Regions from separate parts of the Parazoarcus communis genome, predicted to be linked through region 2. Evidence: predicted binding sites of a transcription regulator. Region 2 holds the regulator's gene; each other region holds the start of a gene.
The links. Region 2 encodes sigma-54, which starts transcription at its own class of promoters, with help from an activator protein. Its sites were predicted from a motif close to TGGCACGCTTNCTGCTNA; they were not measured.
Positions count from the first base shown of each region.

Region 1: a site for sigma-54 is predicted at 2,181-2,198, ahead of rsxA (electron transport complex subunit RsxA). Genes of this name have one in related genera too.
Region 3: a site for sigma-54 is predicted at 2,764-2,781, ahead of CEW83_RS06975 (dinitrogenase iron-molybdenum cofactor biosynthesis protein). Genes of this name have one in related genera too.
Region 4: a site for sigma-54 is predicted at 3,112-3,129, ahead of CEW83_RS19150 (CmpA/NrtA family ABC transporter substrate-binding protein). Genes of this name have one in related genera too.

Region 1 covers NZ_CP022187.1:2,322,989-2,328,150, forward strand. Annotated here, with positions in the region: gene nifA (nif-specific transcriptional activator NifA) at 1-592, opposite strand, end outside; gene nifL (nitrogen fixation negative regulator NifL) at 589-2,148, opposite strand; gene rsxA (electron transport complex subunit RsxA) at 2,476-3,057, shown strand; gene CEW83_RS10565 (RnfABCDGE type electron transport complex subunit B) at 3,081-3,608, shown strand; gene rsxC (electron transport complex subunit RsxC) at 3,619-5,162, shown strand, end outside; gene CEW83_RS10575 (RnfABCDGE type electron transport complex subunit D) at 5,160-5,162, shown strand, end outside.
Region 2 covers NZ_CP022187.1:4,408,301-4,413,462, reverse strand. Annotated here, with positions in the region: gene CEW83_RS20220 (CinA family protein) at 1-42, shown strand, start outside; gene recA (recombinase RecA) at 71-1,108, shown strand; gene recX (recombination regulator RecX) at 1,138-1,587, shown strand; gene lptB (LPS export ABC transporter ATP-binding protein) at 1,574-2,296, shown strand; gene CEW83_RS20200 (RNA polymerase factor sigma-54) at 2,321-3,775, shown strand; gene hpf (ribosome hibernation-promoting factor, HPF/YfiA family) at 3,793-4,116, shown strand; gene ptsN (PTS IIA-like nitrogen regulatory protein PtsN) at 4,250-4,735, shown strand; gene hprK (HPr(Ser) kinase/phosphatase) at 4,704-5,162, shown strand, end outside.
Region 3 covers NZ_CP022187.1:1,531,490-1,536,651, reverse strand. Annotated here, with positions in the region: gene CEW83_RS07000 (DEAD/DEAH box helicase) at 1-45, opposite strand, end outside; gene cspE (cold-shock protein) at 188-397, opposite strand; gene ylqF (ribosome biogenesis GTPase YlqF) at 714-1,634, shown strand; gene CEW83_RS06985 (hypothetical protein) at 1,664-1,903, opposite strand; gene CEW83_RS06980 (YitT family protein) at 1,906-2,547, opposite strand; gene CEW83_RS06975 (dinitrogenase iron-molybdenum cofactor biosynthesis protein) at 2,817-3,551, shown strand; gene CEW83_RS06970 (hypothetical protein) at 3,556-3,822, shown strand; gene CEW83_RS06965 (SlyX family protein) at 3,911-4,111, shown strand; gene CEW83_RS06960 (peptidase U32 family protein) at 4,105-5,162, opposite strand, start outside.
Region 4 covers NZ_CP022187.1:4,194,847-4,200,008, forward strand. Annotated here, with positions in the region: gene rnr (ribonuclease R) at 1-593, shown strand, start outside; gene rlmB (23S rRNA (guanosine(2251)-2'-O)-methyltransferase RlmB) at 706-1,488, shown strand; gene CEW83_RS19145 (nitrate regulatory protein) at 1,567-2,856, shown strand; gene CEW83_RS19150 (CmpA/NrtA family ABC transporter substrate-binding protein) at 3,276-4,676, shown strand; gene ntrB (nitrate ABC transporter permease) at 4,709-5,162, shown strand, end outside.

The sequences.
Region 1 (5,162 bases), 2.1 Mb from region 2:
GGCTTCGCACGGTGCGCCGCAAACTGTCGCGCTCCTCCGAAATATCCCGGCGTTCCTGGCGCACCTGACGGGAGAGTCTCACCGTCTGACCAATCAGGTTGGCCACCATCTCCGCAAAATGGGCATCGTCGTCGAGGCGTTCCCGAACCGCCAGCGGAGGCTGCAGCGCAAGCACACCGACGGTTTCATGTGCGACCCGGATCGGCACGCCGATAAAGGGTGCGTCGGCGTCGAACACCCCGCGCTGACGCAGGTAATCGGGGCTTTCGGCAAGGCGCTGGAGAACGAGCGGCCTCGAGCGCTGCTGTACGCTGCCGATCACACCCTCGCCCGCACGCCAGCGGATATCCGGATCGATCGTGCTATCCACGCCATGCAGGGCCGAAATCGCCATCGCCTCCCCATCGGGCTCGCTCAAGGTGACCAGGGCCCGATTGAAGCCGCACTCCTCATCCAGTACGCGCAGGAGTTCCGCAAGGGTTTCGCGCAGTTCCAGCGAACGCGACAACACCCGGCTGACCCGATACAAGGCCTCAAGCGACGATTCGAGCCAGGCTGCGCGCGCCTCGTCCAGCGGATCGCTCGCAGTCATCTTTCGCCCTCCTCATCGGCCACGGGGATCTGCCCCAGGGCAGGAATGCTCACCAGAAGCCGGCAGCCGCCTGCATACGACGGATCGATCTCGAGCACACCGCGATGCCGGCTGACGATCTCCTGAGCCAGCGACAATCCAACCCCGCGCCCCGCTGCGCGCCCCTTCTTGGTCGAGAAGAAGGGCTCGAACACTTTCAGGCGCAATTCGTCGGGAATGCCCGGGCCGGTATCGGTCAGCGCCGCACGCACATACTTGCCATGCACCTCGGTGCTCAGGCTCAGGTTGCGTTCGGTCCAGCCGCGCACATTCATGGCTTCCACCGCATTCGTCACCAACTGCCGGAACAGGGTCCTCAGCGCGGTGGGATTGCCCTGGACCGAAGGCAGGACATGCGCTGGCAGCCAGTCGACCGTTACCCCTGCCGACAGGAAGGTCTCTGTCTCGAGCATCAGCACGTCACGCAGAACCTCATTGAGGTTAACCAGTCCGGTGGGGGCCTCGGGCTCGGGCGGCATCGCCGCCTGCAAGGTGGAGATGGCCTCTTCTCCCGCACGCTGCGCGTCCGCAAGGGCCTTGGCGAGCGCATCACCTCCTGCAGCCCCGCCAGCACGGCGACGCTGCAGACTCGCCGCTGCCGAGATCAGATTCACCGGCCCCTGCAACTGAAAGATCGCCCCCGACAATGCCTCACGCAGACTCTGGTTGAATTCGCCCTCGGACAGCATCGCGCGCATCGCTGCAATACGCAGCGCCTCCTGCTGACGCTTGGAGGCACTGATGTCGTGCATCACCAGCAGCATGTAGTCGGAGCAACCGTCGCCGTAGAACGCATCGGGGCTGGTATGACGCTCCTCGAACCACGACACCGAACACGAATACCAGCGCGGCTCTCCCGAATCCGAATCGAAGCACAGTTCGTGGTTGAGCAAGGCACGGCGGTGAGCCAGTGCATGCTTGAAACTCTCACCGAGACTTTGACGCAGTGCATCCATCACCGAATGCGCCGGCTCGGTCACCCGCATGTCGGAGACCACACGGCGGTAAGCGGGGTTGTCGAGGACGACCTTGCCCTCGACGTCGAGCAGCGCAACCGCGACTGGTGCCACCGAGATCACCGACTCGATGAGCTGCTTGTGATTGCTCAGCTGCTGTGCCAGACGGTGCTCTTCGGTCGCGTCCCAGTGCATGCCGAGGTAACGGGTTTCCTCTCCCTTAATCGCGGCGGAGCGCAACGGCGTGACCGTCAGCTCGGCCACATAGGGCGTTCCGTCGCGCCGGCGGTTGAGCAGGCGCCCGGTCCACGACTGGCCGCTTTTCAGGGCCTGCCACATCGTCTGGTAGACCGAGCGCGGTGTCGATTTGTAGGACAACAGCGACTGGCGCTGCCCAACCACCTCGGAGGCGGCGTACCCGGTGATCGCCGAAAAGGCCGGGTTCACATACAGGATGTGCGCATTGACATCGGTGATCGAGATCGCAATCGCAGATTGCTCTACCGCATCGTGGAACACGGCATCGGAGAACACGGCATGCATCGAGTCAGGGGCCGACATTGAAGTCTCTCAAGGGACAGTTTGCTCCTCACTAGCAATCATTGTGCCAAACCTAACAATTCGATGCACTTGTCCGGTGCATGACAGCCGGACACCTGTCCTGCCACGGAATCGACACTTTTCGGGCTGCCCCGGGGACCCAGCGGAACCCGCCACAGACCTTGTCGTGTTTACGACAATCCCTGCGCAACTGACGTACTCGAAACATGCCGGCGCACCTCCTGAAACATCACACCTCCATGAAATCAGTCACTTGCCGACAATCCCACGGTGGCATGTCTCATGCAACACACAGCATGAAAACCGCAATGACGGAGATCGTCGGCAATGAGTGAATGGTTGATGCTGCTACTGGGCACGGCGCTGGTAAACAACGTCGTGCTGGTGAAATTCCTGGGCCTGTGTCCCTTCATGGGGGTCTCGCGCAAGATCGACAGCGCGCTTGGCATGGGAATGGCCACGACCTTCGTGCTCACGCTCGCGAGTGCCGTGACCTGGGTGCTCGAGCATGCCTTGCTCGCACCCTTCGATCTGGCTTATCTGCGCATCCTGGGCTTCATCCTGGTCATCGCCGCAACCGTCCAGTTCGTCGAAATGGCGGTCAAGAAGAACGCGCCCGCCCTGTACAAGGTGCTCGGCATCTATCTTCCGCTCATCACGACCAACTGCGCGGTGCTCGGCGTGGCGCTGCTCAATGTCCAGGAGGGCGCGGGCTTCGTTCGCAGCGTCGTCTACGGGCTGGGCTCAGCCGCAGGCTTCACCATGGTTCTCGTACTGTTCGCCGGACTGCGCGAGCGCCTGGCGCTCGCACGGGTGCCGGCAGCCTTCGCCGGCGCACCAATTGGTTTTGTGACTGCCGGACTGCTGTCGCTCGCGTTCATGGGCTTTTCCGGCCTCACCAACCACTGACCGACACTCTCAAAGGAGCCGACATGTTGATCGCCGTAGTTAGCCTCTCCGTGATGGGCGCTGTTTTCGGCCTCGGGCTGGGGCTTGCCGCACGCTTCTTCCATGTCGAGCGGGACGGCGTCGAAGCCGAAATCGAAGCCATGATGCCCGGCACCAACTGCGGTCAGTGCGGCTTTCCCGGTTGCGCAGGCGCCGCCGAGGCGCTCATTGCGGGAAACGCACCTGCCACCTGCTGCCCGCCCGGTGGCCTGCAACTGGCCGAAGCGCTGGCCGCACGGCTCGGACTCGCACTCGACGCCGGCGCCGTCCAGATTCAGGTGCCACGCATCGCGGAAGTGCGCGAGGAAATCTGCATCGGATGCACGAAATGCTTCAAGTCCTGCCCCACCGATGCGGTGCTGGGCGCCGTCAAGCAGATCCACTCGGTGATTCGCGAGGCCTGCACCGGCTGCGCGAAATGCGAAGAAGTCTGCCCCACCGGGGCCATCGACCTTGCTCCGGTGCCCGTCACACAGCAAACCTGGGTCTGGCCGAAACCGGTCAGCGCCTGAGAGTGATGCCATGAATACCCCTGCCTTATCCACCCCCTCCTTCCTGCGCCGCATGCTGCAGCGCTGGGGCGCCCACCCCGAAGGCCGCAAACATCCGGCCGCGGATACCGAGATCACGGTGCTGCCTCTGCCTCCGCGGCTGATCCTGCCGCTTGCCCAGCATATCGGCGCGCCGGCACGCCCACTGGTGCAGGCAGGGCAGTATGTGCTGCGCGGCGAACTCATTGCCGAAGCGCAGGGGGCGATCTCTGCGCCGATACATGCGCCAACATCCGGCACCGTGATCGGCATCGCCGAGGTACCGGTGCCGCACGCCTCCGGCCTTGCGGGTCCGGCCATCCTGCTTGATACCGACGGTCTTGACGAAGCCCTGCCACCGGATCACACCGACCCGTTCAGCCTCGAACCCGCGGAGATTGCGCGCAGGGTTGCGGCTGCCGGCGTGGTCGGCATGGGCGGTGCCACCTTCCCGGCGGCCGTCAAGCTCGCCCTCGGCCAGAAGAACCCGATTCCCACGCTGATCCTGAACGGTGGCGAGTGCGAACCCTACCTTTCGTGCGACGATCGCCTGATGCGCGAGCGCGCCCCCGAGGTCATCGACGGCGCGCGCATCATCCTGCGGGCCATTGGCGGCGAACGCGCATTGATCGGCGTGGAGAACAACAAGCCTCAGGCGATCGCTGCCCTGCGTGCGGCGGCCGAGGGCGTCGCCGATGTGGAGGTCGTCGAGGTTCCGAGCCGCTATCCGATGGGCTCGGAGAAACAGCTCATTTCCTGGCTGACCGGGCGTGAAGTGCCTGCGGAAGGCCGTTCGGCAGATATCGGCGTCATGGTGCAGAACGTCGGCACCGCCGCCGCCATTCACCGTGCGATCCGCTTCGGCGAGCCGCTCACCCGGCGCATCGTCACCGTCTCCGGCGGCGCCATCCGCACACCGCGCAACCTTGAGGTGCGCATCGGCACGCCGCTCTCCACCCTGGTGGCATTCTGCGGCGGAACGACGGAACCGGTCGCGCGCTGGGTCATGGGCGGGCCGATGATGGGATTATCCATCCACTCGCTCGACATCCCGGTGATCAAGGGAAGCGGCGGACTGCTTGGACTGGTCGAACACGAACTCGCAGCCCTCCCGGAACCCGGCCCCTGCATTCGCTGTGCTTCCTGCGTGGGCGCCTGTCCGATCGGGCTGATGCCGCTGGAGATGGCCGCACTGATCAGGAGCGGCGACCTCAAGGCGTCGGTCGAGATCGGACTCAAGGATTGCATCAGCTGCGGTACCTGCTCCTTTGTCTGCCCTTCCCAGATTCCGCTCGTCCAGTACTTCAACCATGCAAAGGGCGAACTCGCAGCCCAGGGCCGAAACCGCATGAAACAGGATGCCATCAAGGAGCTTGTCGAAGCGCGTGAAAGCCGCATGGAACGCGAAGCGCGCGAAAAGGCCGAGGCTGCGGAGCGACGCAAGGCCGAGCGCGCCCGCGCCAAGGCAGCTGCCGCCGAAGCCGCAGCGGCAAAGGCAAGCGCAGCCGCGAAAACAACCGAGGAGACCACGGCATG
Region 2 (5,162 bases):
ACCGATTCGGACAGCAGCATCTCAGCAAGCTCTGTGCCATAATTCGCGTCTCACTCAGGAAGGACCACTCATGGACGACAACAAGGCCAAGGCGCTTGCCGCCGCGCTCTCTCAAATCGAGAAGCAATTCGGCAAGGGCTCGATCATGCGGATGGGCGACGGCAGTATCGAGCGCGACATCCAGACCGTCTCCACCGGCTCGCTCGGGCTGGACATTGCCCTCGGCCTGGGCGGCCTGCCGCGTGGCCGTGTAGTCGAGATCTACGGTCCGGAATCGTCCGGCAAGACCACGCTGACCCTCCAGGTCATCGCCGAAATGCAGAAGCTCGGCGGCACCGCATCCTTTATCGACGCCGAGCATGCGCTCGACGTGGGCTACGCCGAGAAACTCGGCGTCAACATTGACGACCTGCTGATTTCCCAGCCCGACACCGGTGAGCAGGCGCTCGAAATCGCCGACATGCTGGTGCGTTCGGGCGGCGTGGATATCGTCGTCATCGACTCCGTTGCCGCACTGACCCCGAAAGCCGAAATCGAAGGCGAGATGGGCGACCAGCTGCCGGGCCTCCAGGCACGACTGATGTCGCAGGCTCTGCGCAAACTGACCGCCAACATCAAGCGCACGAACACGCTCGTGATCTTCATCAACCAGATCCGGATGAAGATCGGCGTCATGTTCGGCAGCCCCGAAACCACCACCGGTGGTAACGCGCTCAAGTTCTACGCTTCGGTCCGCATGGATATCCGGCGTACCGGTGCGATCAAGAAGGGCGACGAAGTCGTTGGCTCGGAAACGCGTGTCAAGGTCGTCAAGAACAAGGTCGCGCCGCCGTTCAAGGAAGCGCACTTCGACATTCTCTACGGAGAAGGCATCTCCCGCGAAGGCGAGATCATCGACCTCGGCGTGACTTACAAGATCGTCGACAAGTCCGGCGCCTGGTATTCGTACAACGGCGACAAAATCGGCCAAGGCAAGGACAACTCACGCGAGTTTCTGCGCGCAAACCCGGCGCTGGCTCGTGAAATCGAGAACAAGGTTCGCGCAGCGGTCGGACTCGGCGAAATGGCCGCGCTCGGTGGCGCGGCACCCGTCGCTTCCGAAGCCTGATCTCCGCCCCGTCCGGACGCTGACCCCTGATGGGCGAGCCGAGTCTGCGCGAACGCGCGCTGCGCCATCTCGCCCGTCGGGATCACTCGCGGGTGGAGCTTGCGCGCAAGCTGTCTCCATATGGCAGCGCCGAGGAGATCGAAGCCGTACTGGTTCGCATGAGCGAACTCGAACTGCTCTCCGACACCCGTTTTGCCGAAGCGTGGGTTCGCAGCAAGGCTGCCCGGTTTGGCAGCCAGCGGCTGCGCCACGAGCTCGCGAGACGTGGCGTATCGAAGGACTTGATCGACGAGGCCATCGAGAGCGAATGTGTGGAATCCGAACTCGACCGGGCTCGTGCAGTGTGGCAGTCTAGATTTGGCCTCGCACCTGACGATCGCCGCGAATGGGCGCGCCAGGCGCGTTTCCTGCAAACCCGTGGTTTTTCCACTGACGTGATCTGCAAACTGTTGAAAGAAGCCCCCGATGAGTCTGCTTAAGGTCACCGGCCTGCAAAAGCGCTACAAGGCGCGCACAGTCGTCCATGACGTCTCGTTCGAGGTTGGCTCGGGCGAAGTGGTCGGCTTGCTGGGCCCCAATGGCGCAGGCAAGACAACCTGCTTCTACATGATCGTGGGCTTGGTGCGCGCCGACGGCGGCGAGATCACGCTCGACGACGCACGCCTGACCGATCTGCCGATCCACGCTCGCGCACGCCTGGGGCTGTCGTATCTGCCGCAGGAAATGAGCGTGTTCCGCAAGCTCACGGTCGCCGAGAACATTCGTGCAGTACTCGAGCTCCGCGGACTGCCGGTGGCGCAGATCGACGAACGCCTGGAAGAGTTGCTCGAAGAACTTGGCATTGCGCACCTGCGCGACAACACCGCCATCTCGCTGTCAGGCGGAGAACGCAGACGGTGCGAGATTGCACGTGCGCTTGCCACCGACCCGCGCCTCATCCTCCTGGACGAGCCTTTCGCAGGGGTCGACCCGATCGCCGTACTCGACATCCAGAAGATCATCCGCTTCCTGAAGGAGCGCAACATAGGCGTGCTGATCACCGACCACAACGTGCGCGAAACGCTCGGCATCTGTGACCGCGCAACCATCATTACCGACGGCCGCGTGCTTGCCAGCGGCAAGCCGCCCGAAATCATCGCCAACGAACAAGTGCGCCAGGTCTACCTCGGCGAGCACTTCCGTCTCTGATTCCGGCACGCCCCGACTGGCATCATGAAACCAACCCTTCAGCTCAAGCTCTCGCAGCACCTGACGCTCACCCCGCAGCTGCAGCAGTCCATCAAACTGCTGCAGCTCTCTACGCTCGAGCTCAACCAGGAAATCGAACGCTTTCTGCTGGAAAACCCGATGCTCGAGCGTGAGGACGGCGACGGCAGCGACTTCGCACCGTCCGCGGTCGGCAACGATGCGCAGCCCGCAACCGAGACCCCGCGCGAGACCAGCGCCGAGACCAACCAGGAAGCCGAGCCCCGCAACGAGAACGAATCGGCCGACTTTGACGAAGGCATGGACTGGTCGGGCACCGGCAGCGGCGCCAGCAGCAAGAGCGACGACGACGAGGACAGCGACTTCCAGGAATTCCAGGCCGCAGGCACCTCGCTGCGCGACTATCTCGATCAGCAGGTTGCCCTGTCCCCGCTGACGGACCGTGACCGCATGCTGGTGCGCTTCATCATCGAAGCGCTCGATAGCGACGGCTACCTGCACCAGGAGCTCGAGGACCTGCTCGAACTGCTCCCGCCCGAACTCGACTACGACCTCGACGACCTCGCGATTGCCCTGCGGCACGTGCAGCAGCTCGAACCGGCGGGCATTGGCGCACGCACCCCCCAGGAGTGCCTCGGCCTGCAGCTGCGCGCCATGCCGGCAGGCAGCTGCCGCGACCTGGCGCTGGTCATCGTCGAACAGCACCTCGAGCTGCTGGCCGAACGCAACTTTGCGAAGCTCAAGCGCCTCACCGGGTGCGACGACGACGCCCTGCGCGATGCCCAGGCGCTGGTGTGCCGGCTCGACCCGCATCCGGGGTCGCAGCATTCCAACGAAGAAACCCGCTACGTCCTGCCCGATGTCGTGGTGCGCAAGATCCGCAACCGGTGGACGGTGTCGCTCAACGCCGAAGCCATGCCGCGCCTGCGCATCAACCAGCTCTACGCCAGCCTGCTGCAGCAGAACCGGGGCCAGGGCGGCGGTCTGACCGGCCAGCTGCAGGAAGCACGCTGGCTGATCAAGAACGTACAACAGCGCTTTGATACCATTTTGCGTGTATCTCAGGCCATCGTTGACCAGCAGCGACAGTTCTTCGATCATGGCGAGGTGGCAATGCGTCCATTGACCCTCAGGGAGATCGCGGACCAGCTCGAGCTGCATGAATCAACCGTATCGCGCGTCACCACTCAGAAGTACATGGCGACGCCGCGCGGCGTATTCGAACTCAAGTATTTTTTTGGCAGTCACGTTGCCACCGACACCGGTGGTGCGGCTTCTTCCACAGCGATTCGTGCCTTGATTCGCCAGCTGGTGGACGCCGAAGACAGAAAGAAACCCCTGTCCGACGCAAAGATTGCCGATCTGTTGGGCCAGCAGGGTATCGTGGTCGCGCGGCGCACAATCGCCAAATACCGCGAATCACTCAATATCCCGCCGGTCAGTCTGCGTAAAACGCTTTGATACCAAGAGGAGTTAACATGAATCTCAACATCACCGGACACCACGTTGAAGTGACACCGGCCATCCGCGAGTACGTCTCCGGCAAGCTTGACCGCGTGATCCGTCACTTCGACAACGTTACCAGCGTGAACGTGATCCTTTCCGTTGAGAAACTCGACCAGAAGGCTGAAGTCACCGTGCACGTGCGCGGCAAGGACATTCACGTCGAAAGCGCCGACGCCGACCTCTACGCTGCCATCGATGCGATGACCGACAAGCTCGATCGCCAGGTGCTCAAGTACAAGCAGAAGAGCACCGATCACCACCACGACTCGCACAAGCACCAGACTCCCGAGGCGTGATTTTTCACCAGGCCTTTCGGACCCGGGTGAAGTTATAATCCGCCGCTCAATTTGGCGGTCCGGCTTTGCCCGGGCCTGAGAGACCTTTCAGCGTGGCGTCCGCTCCGGCGGCGTTGCGTGAGCCCCAAAGCGCATGAGCCTCATCTCCCAACTCCTGCCACTTTCGAACGTGGTTGCCGACCTCGACGCCAGCAGCAAGAAGCGCGTCTTCGAACAGGCCGGCCTGTTGTTCGAAAACAATCAGGGCATCGCCCGCAGCATGGTGTTCGACAGCCTGTTTGCGCGCGAACGCCTTGGATCGACCGGCCTCGGCCAGGGCATTGCCATTCCCCACGGCCGCATCAAGGGCCTGAAGGACGCAGCCGGCGCGTTTCTACGTCTCGAAGCCCCGGTGCAGTTCGATGCGCCCGATGGTCGTCCGGTGAACATGCTGTTTGTCCTGCTGGTACCCGAACAGGCCAACGAAACCCACCTTCAGCTGTTGTCGGAGCTGGCGCAGATGTTCAGCGATCGCAGCTTCCGCGAACAGCTGCAGGCCGCACCCGACGCACAGGCGCTACACACCCTGTTCAACGACTGGGGTACCGATGCGACAAACGAGCCTCTCGCAGCTGTATGAGGACAACCGCGAACGTCTGCAGCTGACCCATGTCAGCGGCAGTATCGACGCGGTTCTCTCTGTTGCCGAAGAGCGCATCTGGCCAGCCGACCTGATTGGCCACCTCAACCTGATTCACCCTACCCGCCTGCAGATCCTCGGCGCAGCCGAGCTGGCCTGGGCGCAGCGGCAGTCACGTGACAAGGTCGCGCACCACCTCAACGACATCCTGTCTGCACATCCGCCCGCCTTCATCCTGGCCGACGGCTGCGAAGTGCCCAACATCGTCCATGGCGTCTGTGCGGCGCACAACGTCGGGCTGTTCACCACACCGCAGCCGGCTGCCGGGGTCATCGACCAGTTGCGCCTATACCTGTCGCGGCAGCTCGCTGAAAAGGTGTCGCTGCACGGCGTGTTCATGGACGTGCTCGGACTCGGCGTGTTCATT
Region 3 (5,162 bases), 1.7 Mb from region 2:
GTCGGGCAGGCCCAGCTGGGCAAAGGATTCGATGGGTTCGGTCATGGCAGAGGATGATGCGTAGTGAGGCCGGGGCCAGGGGGCGCGGTGATCTGCAGCCGGGACAATGTCCCAGTATGGCTGTCCGGCACCACAAAAACAAAAACGCGGCCCTGAGGCCGCGTTCTGATTGATCAGCGAGGGCTGATCAGAGCGGGCGGATGTTGGCCGCCTGCAGGCCCTTGGGGCCGTTCTTGACTTCGAATTCTACGCGCTGGTTCTCGGCCAGGCTCTTGAAGCCCTTGCCTTGAATTTCGCTGAAGTGTGCGAACAGGTCGTCACCGCCCTGTTCCGGGGTGATGAAGCCGAAGCCCTTGGCGTCGTTGAACCACTTGACGGTACCGGTTTGAGTGCTCATTTTGCGTTCCTTTAAAACATAAGAAGGGGCTCGCGCCCAGAGTGCAGGAACGATCAAGAAACAAGTATCGAGGGAATCAAACCGTAAAGTTCGCGGAACGAACACGCGGAAACGACACCACAAAGACAACTGCTTGAATCGACTGCGACGCCACAATACACGGTTTTATTGGGGTGTGGGATTTTTTTTTGATTCGTCATGCAACCGGACAGATATGACGATGACGAGGCGGAACATAAGCTGGAGTGTGCTGCGGATTCAGATCTGGCCGGAAGATGGGATAATGCAGACCCTTTTTTGTTAGTCCGGACTTCCGATGCCCATCCAGTGGTTCCCCGGTCACATGAACTCCGCGCGCCGGAAAGCTGCAGAGACGCTGGCTGCGATTGATGTCGTCATCGAAGTGACCGATGCCCGCCTGCCCGAAGCCAGCAGCAATCCGATGATCGGAGAGTTGCGCCGCTTCCGCAATCGCCCCTGTCTCAAGCTGCTTAACAAGGCGGATCTCGCAGATCCGGTGGCGACGCAGGCGTGGATGGATTTCTACAACCGTCAGCCCGGGGTGAAGGCCGTGTCGATTTCGGCCAAGAAGCCGGCTGACGTGGCACGCATCACCGGCTTGTGTCGCCAGCTCGCGCCGCACCGCAGCGACAACATCAAGCCGCTGCGGATGATCCTGATGGGCATCCCCAACGTGGGCAAGTCCACGTTGATGAATGCCCTGATCAAGCGCAAGGTGGCCAAGGTTGGCGACGAACCGGCGGTGACCAAGAGCCAGCAGACGCTCGATCTCGGTCCCGGCCTGACGCTCACCGATACGCCCGGACTGATGTGGCCCAAGATCGACTACGATTCCGACGGCTTCATGCTCGCGGCGAGCCATGCGATCGGCCGCAATGCGGTGATCGACGAGGAGGTCGCGGCCTTTCTGGGTGACGTGCTGCTTGAACGCTACCCTGCGCTGCTCGCCGCCCGCTATCGCATTGACCCGTCGAACTTCGACGGACCGGGGCTGGTCGAGGAGGTCGGACGTCGTCGCGGCTGCCTGCAGAAGGGGGGCGGTCTCGACCTGGAGAAAGCCGCTCAGATCCTGTTGCTCGACTATCGCAGCGGCGCGCTGGGCAGGATCAGTCTGGAAACCCCCGACAGCCGCAGCCAGATGCTTGCGGCTGCGCTTGCGAACGGGCCCGCGCCGGTCAATCCAGACCTTGCAGTGGATGAGGACGAAGAAGAATAAGAGTGGCCGGGCTGGGGGCTTCGCTGCCCTCAGCTGTCAGTCGCTGAACCGTCTGGCGTATTGACGGGCAGGATTTCGATCCATTGCAGCCACTGGCCACAGGCGTTGCGCGGCCCGCGCAGGGAGCCGTGCCATGGGCCTTCGGTGCATTTGCCGCGGTTGTTTGCCGGGTCGAGCTCGACCGTGCTGCCGTCTGCGGCCAGCTGACGCGTGCCGTCCCAGCGCTGGCAGGTCGGGCAGCGGCGCAGCTCGGCGATTTCGACCGCCACGCTCAGATCCCGAAATAACGCCCGGGGCGGTGATTCACAGCAATGACGAAGTTCACCGCCACCGCGCCGAGCACCGAAAGCCCGACCAGCCGGGCGTCGACCGCCAGCAGCGCGAGCGCCATGATCACGCAGTCCGCCGCCATCTGCACCCAGCCCGCGCGCCAGCCTTTGCGCTGTTGCAGGTAGATCGCCAGCACGCCGACCCCGCCCAGGCTGGAGCGGTGGCGGATCAGCATGAGCAGGCCGGTACCCGCTAGCAGTCCGCCCATGATCGCGGCAAAGACCGGGTCGACGTGGGCGATGCTGAGCATGCTGGGCAGATACTCGGTGCACACCGAGAGCAGCAGCACGGTACAGAAGGTCTTCAGCGTGAACTCGCGTCCGAGTGCGCGCAGCGCAAAGATGTAGAAGGGCAGGTTGATCGCGAAGAAGGCTGCGCCGAAGGGCAGGTCGAAGGCGTAGTGGATCAGGAAGGCCAGACCGGCCGTGCCGCCGGTGAGCATGCCCGCGTCGCGAAAGAACGAGATCGACAGGGCCAGAAACAGCGTGCCCACGAGCAGGGCTTGCACGTCGTCTAGCGGGCTGTGGCGGGCGCTCAGTTCGGCAGGGGCTTCCGGAGCGGACTGAGAGGGCGCGTTCGACATGAAGATCCGATGGTTGAGTCTTGCCCCGATGATAGCGCGCTGTTTGCTGCAGCGCAGTCCGTAGCATCCACGGCACGCCTTTCACCGCTCGCCATGTCGTCATTGTTGGTGCGATACCGGTGTTTGTCGAGAAACGCACAGTCTGCATGTCTGATCCACGTTTATTAAGTCCATTGAAAACAGACGGATAGGGTGCCGGAGCGGAGCTGGCGATGCTGGCACTCAATCTGCTGGAGGGAGCACCACCCCGATCAAGAGGAGTCTTCCCCATGCAAGAGAGCGCAATGCCCATCACCCGTGACGCCGCGCTGCGCGTCGCCCTCGCAGCCCGGTCGATGCCGGGCATCACCCTGCCGAAACTGATCGATGTGCTGCAGAACCGGATTGGCAGCGAGCAGATCGACACCGACGATCTGCGTACGGTGACCGTGACGGATCTGAAGACGGCCTTTGCCAGCGTGGATGGCGAGGAGGATGGCGAAGACATCGGAATCGGCCTGGAGGCGATGAAGCTCGCCGTGCGCATCCTGTGGGGCGACACCCAGGGCGAGCCCTTGCCGCCGGTGCAGGCGTTCGCTGAGGGCGACATGAAGGGGTCGGTGCGGGTGGCGCTCGCCTCCGACAGTGGCGAGGCGCTCAACGGGCATTTCGGGTCCTGTATCCGCTATCTGGTCTATCAGGTGTCGGCGACCGAAATCCGCCTGGTGGACATCCGCGACGCGCTCGAGGCCGATTTTGCCGACGACAAGAATGGCTTTCGCGTGCAGCTCATCTCCGATTGCCATGTGCTCTACGTCGTCTCCATCGGTGGTCCGGCGGCGGCGAAGGTGATCAAGGGCAATATCTACCCGATCAAGCGTATCGAGGGCGGACCGGCGATGGAGGTGATGGCCGAGTTTCAGGACATGATGAAGGGCTCGCCGCCGCCCTGGCTGGCCAAGATCCTGGGTGTCAGCGCCGAGCGGCGGCTGCGAAACTATGCTGCGGCGTCGGTCGAGGAGTGAGGTCGTGGCCGACAAGGACTACCCGCGCATTGTCTCCGAGCTGATCGCCAATGCCATTGCCACCAGCCGGATTGCCGGCGAGAACGGCCGCATCACGCGCCTGGTGGCGGGCAGTATCGGACGTTTTGCAAGCGAGCTGAAGGTGGGGAACGAGGCCGGCAAGGCCGATGCACTGCTCGCCCATGCACGTGACCTGCTGGCAGAAAACGACGGCGCAGAGGTCGTGCCCGCACTCACTGCTGCGGTCGAGGCGCTGGCAGCGGCGCACTGAGTCGGGCTGCATTCGCGCTCGTTTGCCGGTGGCGCGGGTTAGAATCCGCGCCCCGAAGCCAATTTGCGGCCACCCTGCCGCCGCCGTCATGGAAGAGCGCATCGAACGCCTCGAATCGAAGCTGATGTTTGCCGAGGATCTGCTCGACGAACTCAATCGCACCGTCTACCGCCAGCAACAGCAGATCGACCTGATGCAGCAGCATCTGCGGCAACTTGCGCAGCAGATGCAGGCCGTTCAGCCTCCCGGACGTCTGAGTCCGGAAGACGAAGTGCCGCCGCACTACTGAACGGTAACGCCCGCACCGGGGCGCGTGGGATGGAAGCTGATCTTCTGCGGTGCGATCTGTGCCTGCAGCCTGGCGACGTGCGGCTTCAGTTCGCCCATCACGTGCATCTCGCAGCGCTTGCAGTCGAAGCGCAGCGTGAGGGTCTCCTTGCCGTTGACCAGGGTCATCGGGTCGGGGCGGATGCCTTTCACTTCCTTGGGGCACAGGTTGAAGCTGTAGCGCAGGCAGTGCTTGGTGATCATCACTGACACCTCGCCGTGCTCTTCATTGGCCTCGTAGGCCGCGTCGATCAGCTTGACGCCGTGTTTCACATAGAAATCACGCGCCTTTTCGTTGAGGACGTTGGCGAGATAGCTCAGCGAGTCGTCCGGGAATGGAACGGGCGGTTCGACCGGCGCCGCACGCGGCGGACGGGCGTGGGCCTGCAGGCGCGCAGCTTCCAGCCGTTCGACGGCGTCACGACGCAGCGCATTGAGCGCCGAGGCCGGCAGGAAGGGCGCGTCGGCGACATCGAGCGTGATTTCCTGTGCCGTGAAGATCGTGTTGCCAAGCTTGGCAATGTGGTCGCGGATCGTGCCCAGTGCGCGTTCGGCCTGTTGAGCGGCTTCGTGGGCGGCCTGAATGGCGGCCGTTGCGGTCACGCCGTCCGCGTCGCTCAGAGTCAGCGCGTAGCCATCGGAGGTCTTGAAAAAGCGTGCGTCCACCGTGATGCGGCGATCCGCGGATTTCTTTTCCAGCGCACGCTCGAAAGCCTGATCGTGGTTGCGGAACACCGAGATGCCAGGCACCAGGTCGGCCGGCAGCGCGTCGGCAGTAAAGATGCGATCCACGCCTTCGCCTGCCGCGTCGTGCTCGGCACGGTTGATGCGCAGACCGGTGAGGTCGCCCTTGGCGTCGTACCAGGTGAGGCCGTCGCCGTTGTGGATCGGCGCCACGCGCTCGATCTCGAAGAACTTGCCGGCCTTGGTGTCGATGCGGGTCACGCGACCGATCGCCTCTCCGACGAACTTGGGCGACTCGAAGGCTTCGATGCCGTGCTGACGCTTGTTGG
Region 4 (5,162 bases), 210 kb from region 2:
AGCGCCGTGCCGACGAGGCGACCCGCGATGTCGTGTCCTGGCTCAAGTGCTATTACATGCAGGATCGCGTCGGCGAGGAATTTTCCGGGAGCGTATCGGCAGTGGTACCCTTCGGCCTCTTCGTCGCGCTGGACGATATCTTCATCGAGGGCCTGGTGCACATCTCGGACCTCGGTAGTGATTACTTCCACTTCGACGAGACGCGTCACGAGCTGGCGGGAGAGCGCACCAACGCGCGCTTCAGGCTGTCGGACAGGGTGCGGGTACAGCTGGTGCGGGTGGATCTGGAAACCAACAAGATCGACTTCCGCCTGATCGAAGGCGTAAGCCGGCCGACCGAGCGCAGCGGCAAGACCGCCCGTGACCATGCGCCTGTGGATGCGGGGTCTGCAGCACCGACCCGGCGCAAGGGGCGCAGTGCTTCCGAGCCGGCGCCGCGCCCGGCCGCCGAGCGTGCCCCGGCTTCACGTGCAGGGCGTGGCAGCAAGCCCAAGGCAGCGGTCCGCACCGAAGCACCCGCAGCACGTAAATCAAAACCGAAGGCCGCAGCAGCGGCGGCAACATCAAAGAAGAAAGGCAAGCGTCGTGGCTAAACCCCCCTCCCGTTCCGGCTCCCGATCACGTCCCAGCGAGGACGGCGCGCGCGCCGCACGCCCGCCAGTGCGCGGCGAGCACAGGCCGAAGCCGAAACGTCACGAAACCGCAGTGGTCGTCGAAGCCGTCGCAGCGGACGTCAGCGCCGATGCAGGGCGTCCCGCGTCGCGTCTGATCTATGGATTTCATGCCGTGCTCGGCAAGCTGAAGCGCGACCCGGAAGCGGTGTTCGAGCTCTATCTGTCGAGTCAGCGCCAGGACATTCGCGCGCGCGAAGTACAGCAGCTCGCCGAAGCCCAGGGTGTGCGCCTGATCCCGAGCGAATCGGACCGCCTCGACGGCATGGTTGGCACCCGTCGTCATCAGGGCGTGATCGCCCGTATCGACGGGCGGCATCGCGAACTCAAGCTGGCCGACGTGCTCGAGTCACTCGATGAGCCCGCCTTGCTGCTGGTACTCGACGGTGTGCAGGATCCGCATAATCTCGGCGCCTGCCTGCGGGTTGCGGACGCGGTTGGTGCGCACGCGGTGATTGCGCCCAAGGATCGCGCAGTCGGGCTCAATGCCACTGCGGTGAAGGTCGCCAGCGGCGCAGCCGATACCGTGCCCTATATCACCGTCACCAATCTTGCCCGCGCACTGCGCGAAATGCAGGAAGCGGGGGTCTGGATCATCGGGGCGGCCGGCGAAGCCGAGCAATCGGTGTTCGATGTCGATCAGAAGGGGCCGGTGGCCTGGGTGCTGGGGGCAGAAGGCGACGGACTGCGCCGGCTGACTCGCGATACCTGCGACGTGCTGGCGAAAATCCCAATGCTGGGGTCGGTGGAGAGCCTCAACGTCTCGGTGGCCAGTGGCATCTGCCTGTTCGAGGCAAGGCGTCAGCGCGGTGCCTGAGTCGGCTTGCGCGGTGTTTCCGCGGTGTTGCATGTGGTAGCGGGGTCAGGCGAATAGGGCGTCCGTGGAGGAGATGGGATGAAGTCTGCGCTGGGTTTTCTGGTGGCGGCCAAACGCTGCGAGATTCATGGCCTGGAGCAGCTTGAGATCACCAGTGGTCTCGTGAAGGGCGTGAGTGAGCTCGTGCACATGCTGCAGAAGGAGCGTGGCGTGTCCAACGTCTATCTGGCGTCGGCCGGGCGTCGGTTTGCCGCACAGCGGCTGGAGCGGGTCGAGGCCAGCGTGGCGGCAGAAGCCGCTGCGCGCGAACGCTTCGTCCAGCTCGATACTGACTCCGGACGTATGGCGGGTGGCGTGCGACTGTTCAGTCGCATCGCCTACGTGCTGCACGGCCTCGATGCGCTTCCGGCCTTGCGCAGCCGGGTGGCGGGGCGCACGCTCGGCGTCGAAGAGGCCACCCGCAGCTTTACCGAACTGATCGCTGGTCTCATGGCGGTGGTTTTCGAGGCTGCAGATATCGCCGCAGACCCGGCGGTGTCGCGGGCGCTGGTCGCCCTGTTCAACTTCATGCAGGGCAAGGAACTGGCCGGGCAGGAGCGTGCGGCCGGCGCAGCCGGTTTTGCAGCCGGTCGCTTCGAAGCCACGGAGCAGCAGCGGCTCGCGCACCTGATTGATGCCCAGGACCGCTGTTTCCAGATCTTTGTCGAGTTTGCCGATCCCACCTTGCGCACGATCTGGCGCAATGCCCAGACTTCACCCGCGATTGCCGAGGTGGAACGGATGCGTCGCATCGCCTGCGCTGCGTCGAGTGCCCCCGTGGCAGCCGAGGCCAGCGAGCGCTGGTTCGAATGCACCACCTCACGGATCGACGCGATGCGCCAGGTCGAAGACTGTGCGACCAATGCGCTGCTGCATCTGTGTGAGGCCAAGCTGCTCGAGGCGCGCTCCGATCTGCACGATCACAAGCGCTTCCTCGATGCACTGTCGGCGCTCGGCGGACAGAGTGCGGCGCCGCTGGCGGTTTTTTTCGACAAGTCAGCCACCTCGGCGCCGCCCGCTGAGGGCGACGCAGCCGGGCTGGTGGAGGCGGACGGACTCAGTCCCAAGCTCGGGCGCTCGGTGCTCGATCTCATGCAGCTGCAGTCGCAGCGACTGCAGGACATGAGCGATGAACTCAATACCGCGCGTGCTGCGCTCAATGAACGCAAGCTGGTCGAGCGCGCCAAGGGCCTGCTGATGTCCAGGCGCGGTCTGAGCGAAGACGAGGCCTACAAATTGTTGCGACAAACCGCAATGGATCAGCATCGTCGCCTTGTCGATGTCGCCGAGGCGACGCTCTCGCTCGCTGAGTTCCTCAAGCCTGACTGAGCCGCAGCCGCCTGTGGCGGCCTCGAAAAGGGGCGGGAGCCCGCGCTTCACTGCGGCCTTCAGACGGATTTCTCCATGCCCCGGACGCTGCAGATCGCCCCGCAGTCGGCGGGGGGCTGAGCGCGCACGTCTGCACTAAGCCTGTGCAGATGCGGTGACATTGCACTGCAGCAGTGCGTCGGGTTCATCGCACCTGATACCGAAAATTTCCCTTGGTTCCAGTGTTTCCGCGGGCTGTGGCCTCATGCGCGTAGCTGGCACGCTTACTGCATTGGAAAACGCAAAGCCGGATCAACGATGGTCCGGCGGTTGACACAATCCCGAACACTGGACAAAGGCGTCCATTCCCTCCGCGCTGCAAGCGCCGAGCAGGAATGGACGCCTTTTTTGCATTTCAGAATTCAATCAAGGAGTTCACGATGACCAAGCAGACGATCAAAACCCCCGAGTTGACCCGTCGCGGTTTCATCAAGGCCGGTGCTGCAGCAGGCACCGCAGCGATGCTGTCCGGTCTTTTTCCCGGCGGCGTCTGGGCTGCTGGCTCGGAAGGGCTGGAGAAGACCACGCTGAAGTTCGGCATCATCCCGCTCACCGACTGTGCGCCGATCGTGATCGCCAGGGAAAAGGGCTTCTTCAAGAAGCACGGCCTCGATGTCGAGGTGTCGAAGGAGGCGTCGTGGGCCAACATCCGCGACAAGGTTTCGCTGGGCGAGCTGGACGGCGCCCATATGCTGGCCGGCATGCCGCTGGCGGCCACGCTCGGGGTCGGCGCCAACCAGCAGGAAACCGTCACCGCCTTTTCGATGGATCTCAACGGCAACGGCATCACCGTGTCGAATGAACTCTACGAGCGCATGCTCGCCGCCGACCCGGCCGCGATGCAGGGGCGCCCGACCTCGGCGCTGGCGCTGAAGAAAGTGATCGAGGAGGACAAGAAGGCGGGCAGGGAGCCGATGACCTTCGCCATGGTGTTCCCGGTCTCCACCCACAACTACGAGATCCGCTACTGGATGGCCTCGGCCGGCATCGATCCCGACCAGGACGTGCGCCTGATCGTGATTCCGCCGCCGCAGATGGTGGCCAACCTGCAGTCGAAGAACATCGTCGGCTACTGCGTGGGCGAGCCGTGGAACCAGCGCGCAGTGGAGATGGGCATTGGCCGCTCGATCATCACCAACTACGAGATCTGGAACAACAATCCGGAGAAGGTCTTCGGCGTCACCCGCGAGTGGGCCGACAAGAATCCGAACACGCACAAGGCTGCGGTGCGCGCGCTGATCGAGGCCGCGCAGTGGATGGACAAGCCCGAGAACCGCGATGAGGTGGTGAAGATCATCTCCGCCAAGTCCTACGTCAATGCACCGGCGTCGGTGGTCGAGAACTCGATGACCGGGACCTGGATGTACACCAAGGCCGAGGGCCCGCAGAAGATGCCGGACTTCAACGTTTTCTACCGCTACGCGGCGACCTTCCCGTGGCGTTCGCATGCGGTGTGGTTCCTTACGCAGATGGTGCGCTGGGGCCAGATCGAGAGCGCGATCAACTTCAGGAAAGTGGCTGAACAGGTCTATCGCAGCGACATCTACCGCGACGCCGCCAAGGATCTGGGTATCGCCATCCCGACCATCGACTACAAGACCGAAGGCTCGCACGCAGCGGGGTGGACGCTGGACAAGGCCACGTCGCCGATCGCGATGGGGCCGGATCGCTTCTTCGACGGCATGAGCTTCGACCCGTCCAGGCCGGTGGATTACCTCAAGGGCTTCAAGGTACATGCGATGAAGGTCAGCCTTGATGCACTTGCCAAGGCCAACGCCTGATTCCGTGCATGACGACTGAAAAGGACAAGGACATGACTGCGATTTCAGTGACTGTCGGCCGGCCTGTTGCCGAGCCGACCGAAAGCAGGGCAGGGACTGCGGATACCGCGGCTCGTGCGGTGGTACATCCGGTTGTCGCCGAGTCGGAAGCGCCCGGGCTGATGGAGCGACTTCGCCCGATGGCGTCCGGGTTAGCGCGCAGCCTGGTGGCCATGGCCGCCGGCATGGGGCTGCTGCTCGCGATCTGGTGGGCGGTGTCGAGCCGGATCGACATCTTTCCGGGGCCGCTGGTGACCTGGGATGCAGCAGTCGAGCTGCTGGCCGACCCGTTCTATGACAACGGCCCCAACGACATGGGCATCGGCTGGAATGTGCTGTATTCGCTGGGGCGGGTCGGTGTCGGTTTCGGCCTTGCCGCCGTGGTCGGCATCCCGCTGGGTTTCATTGTTGGTCGCTTCAAGTTCATGAACATGGCCACCGAACCCG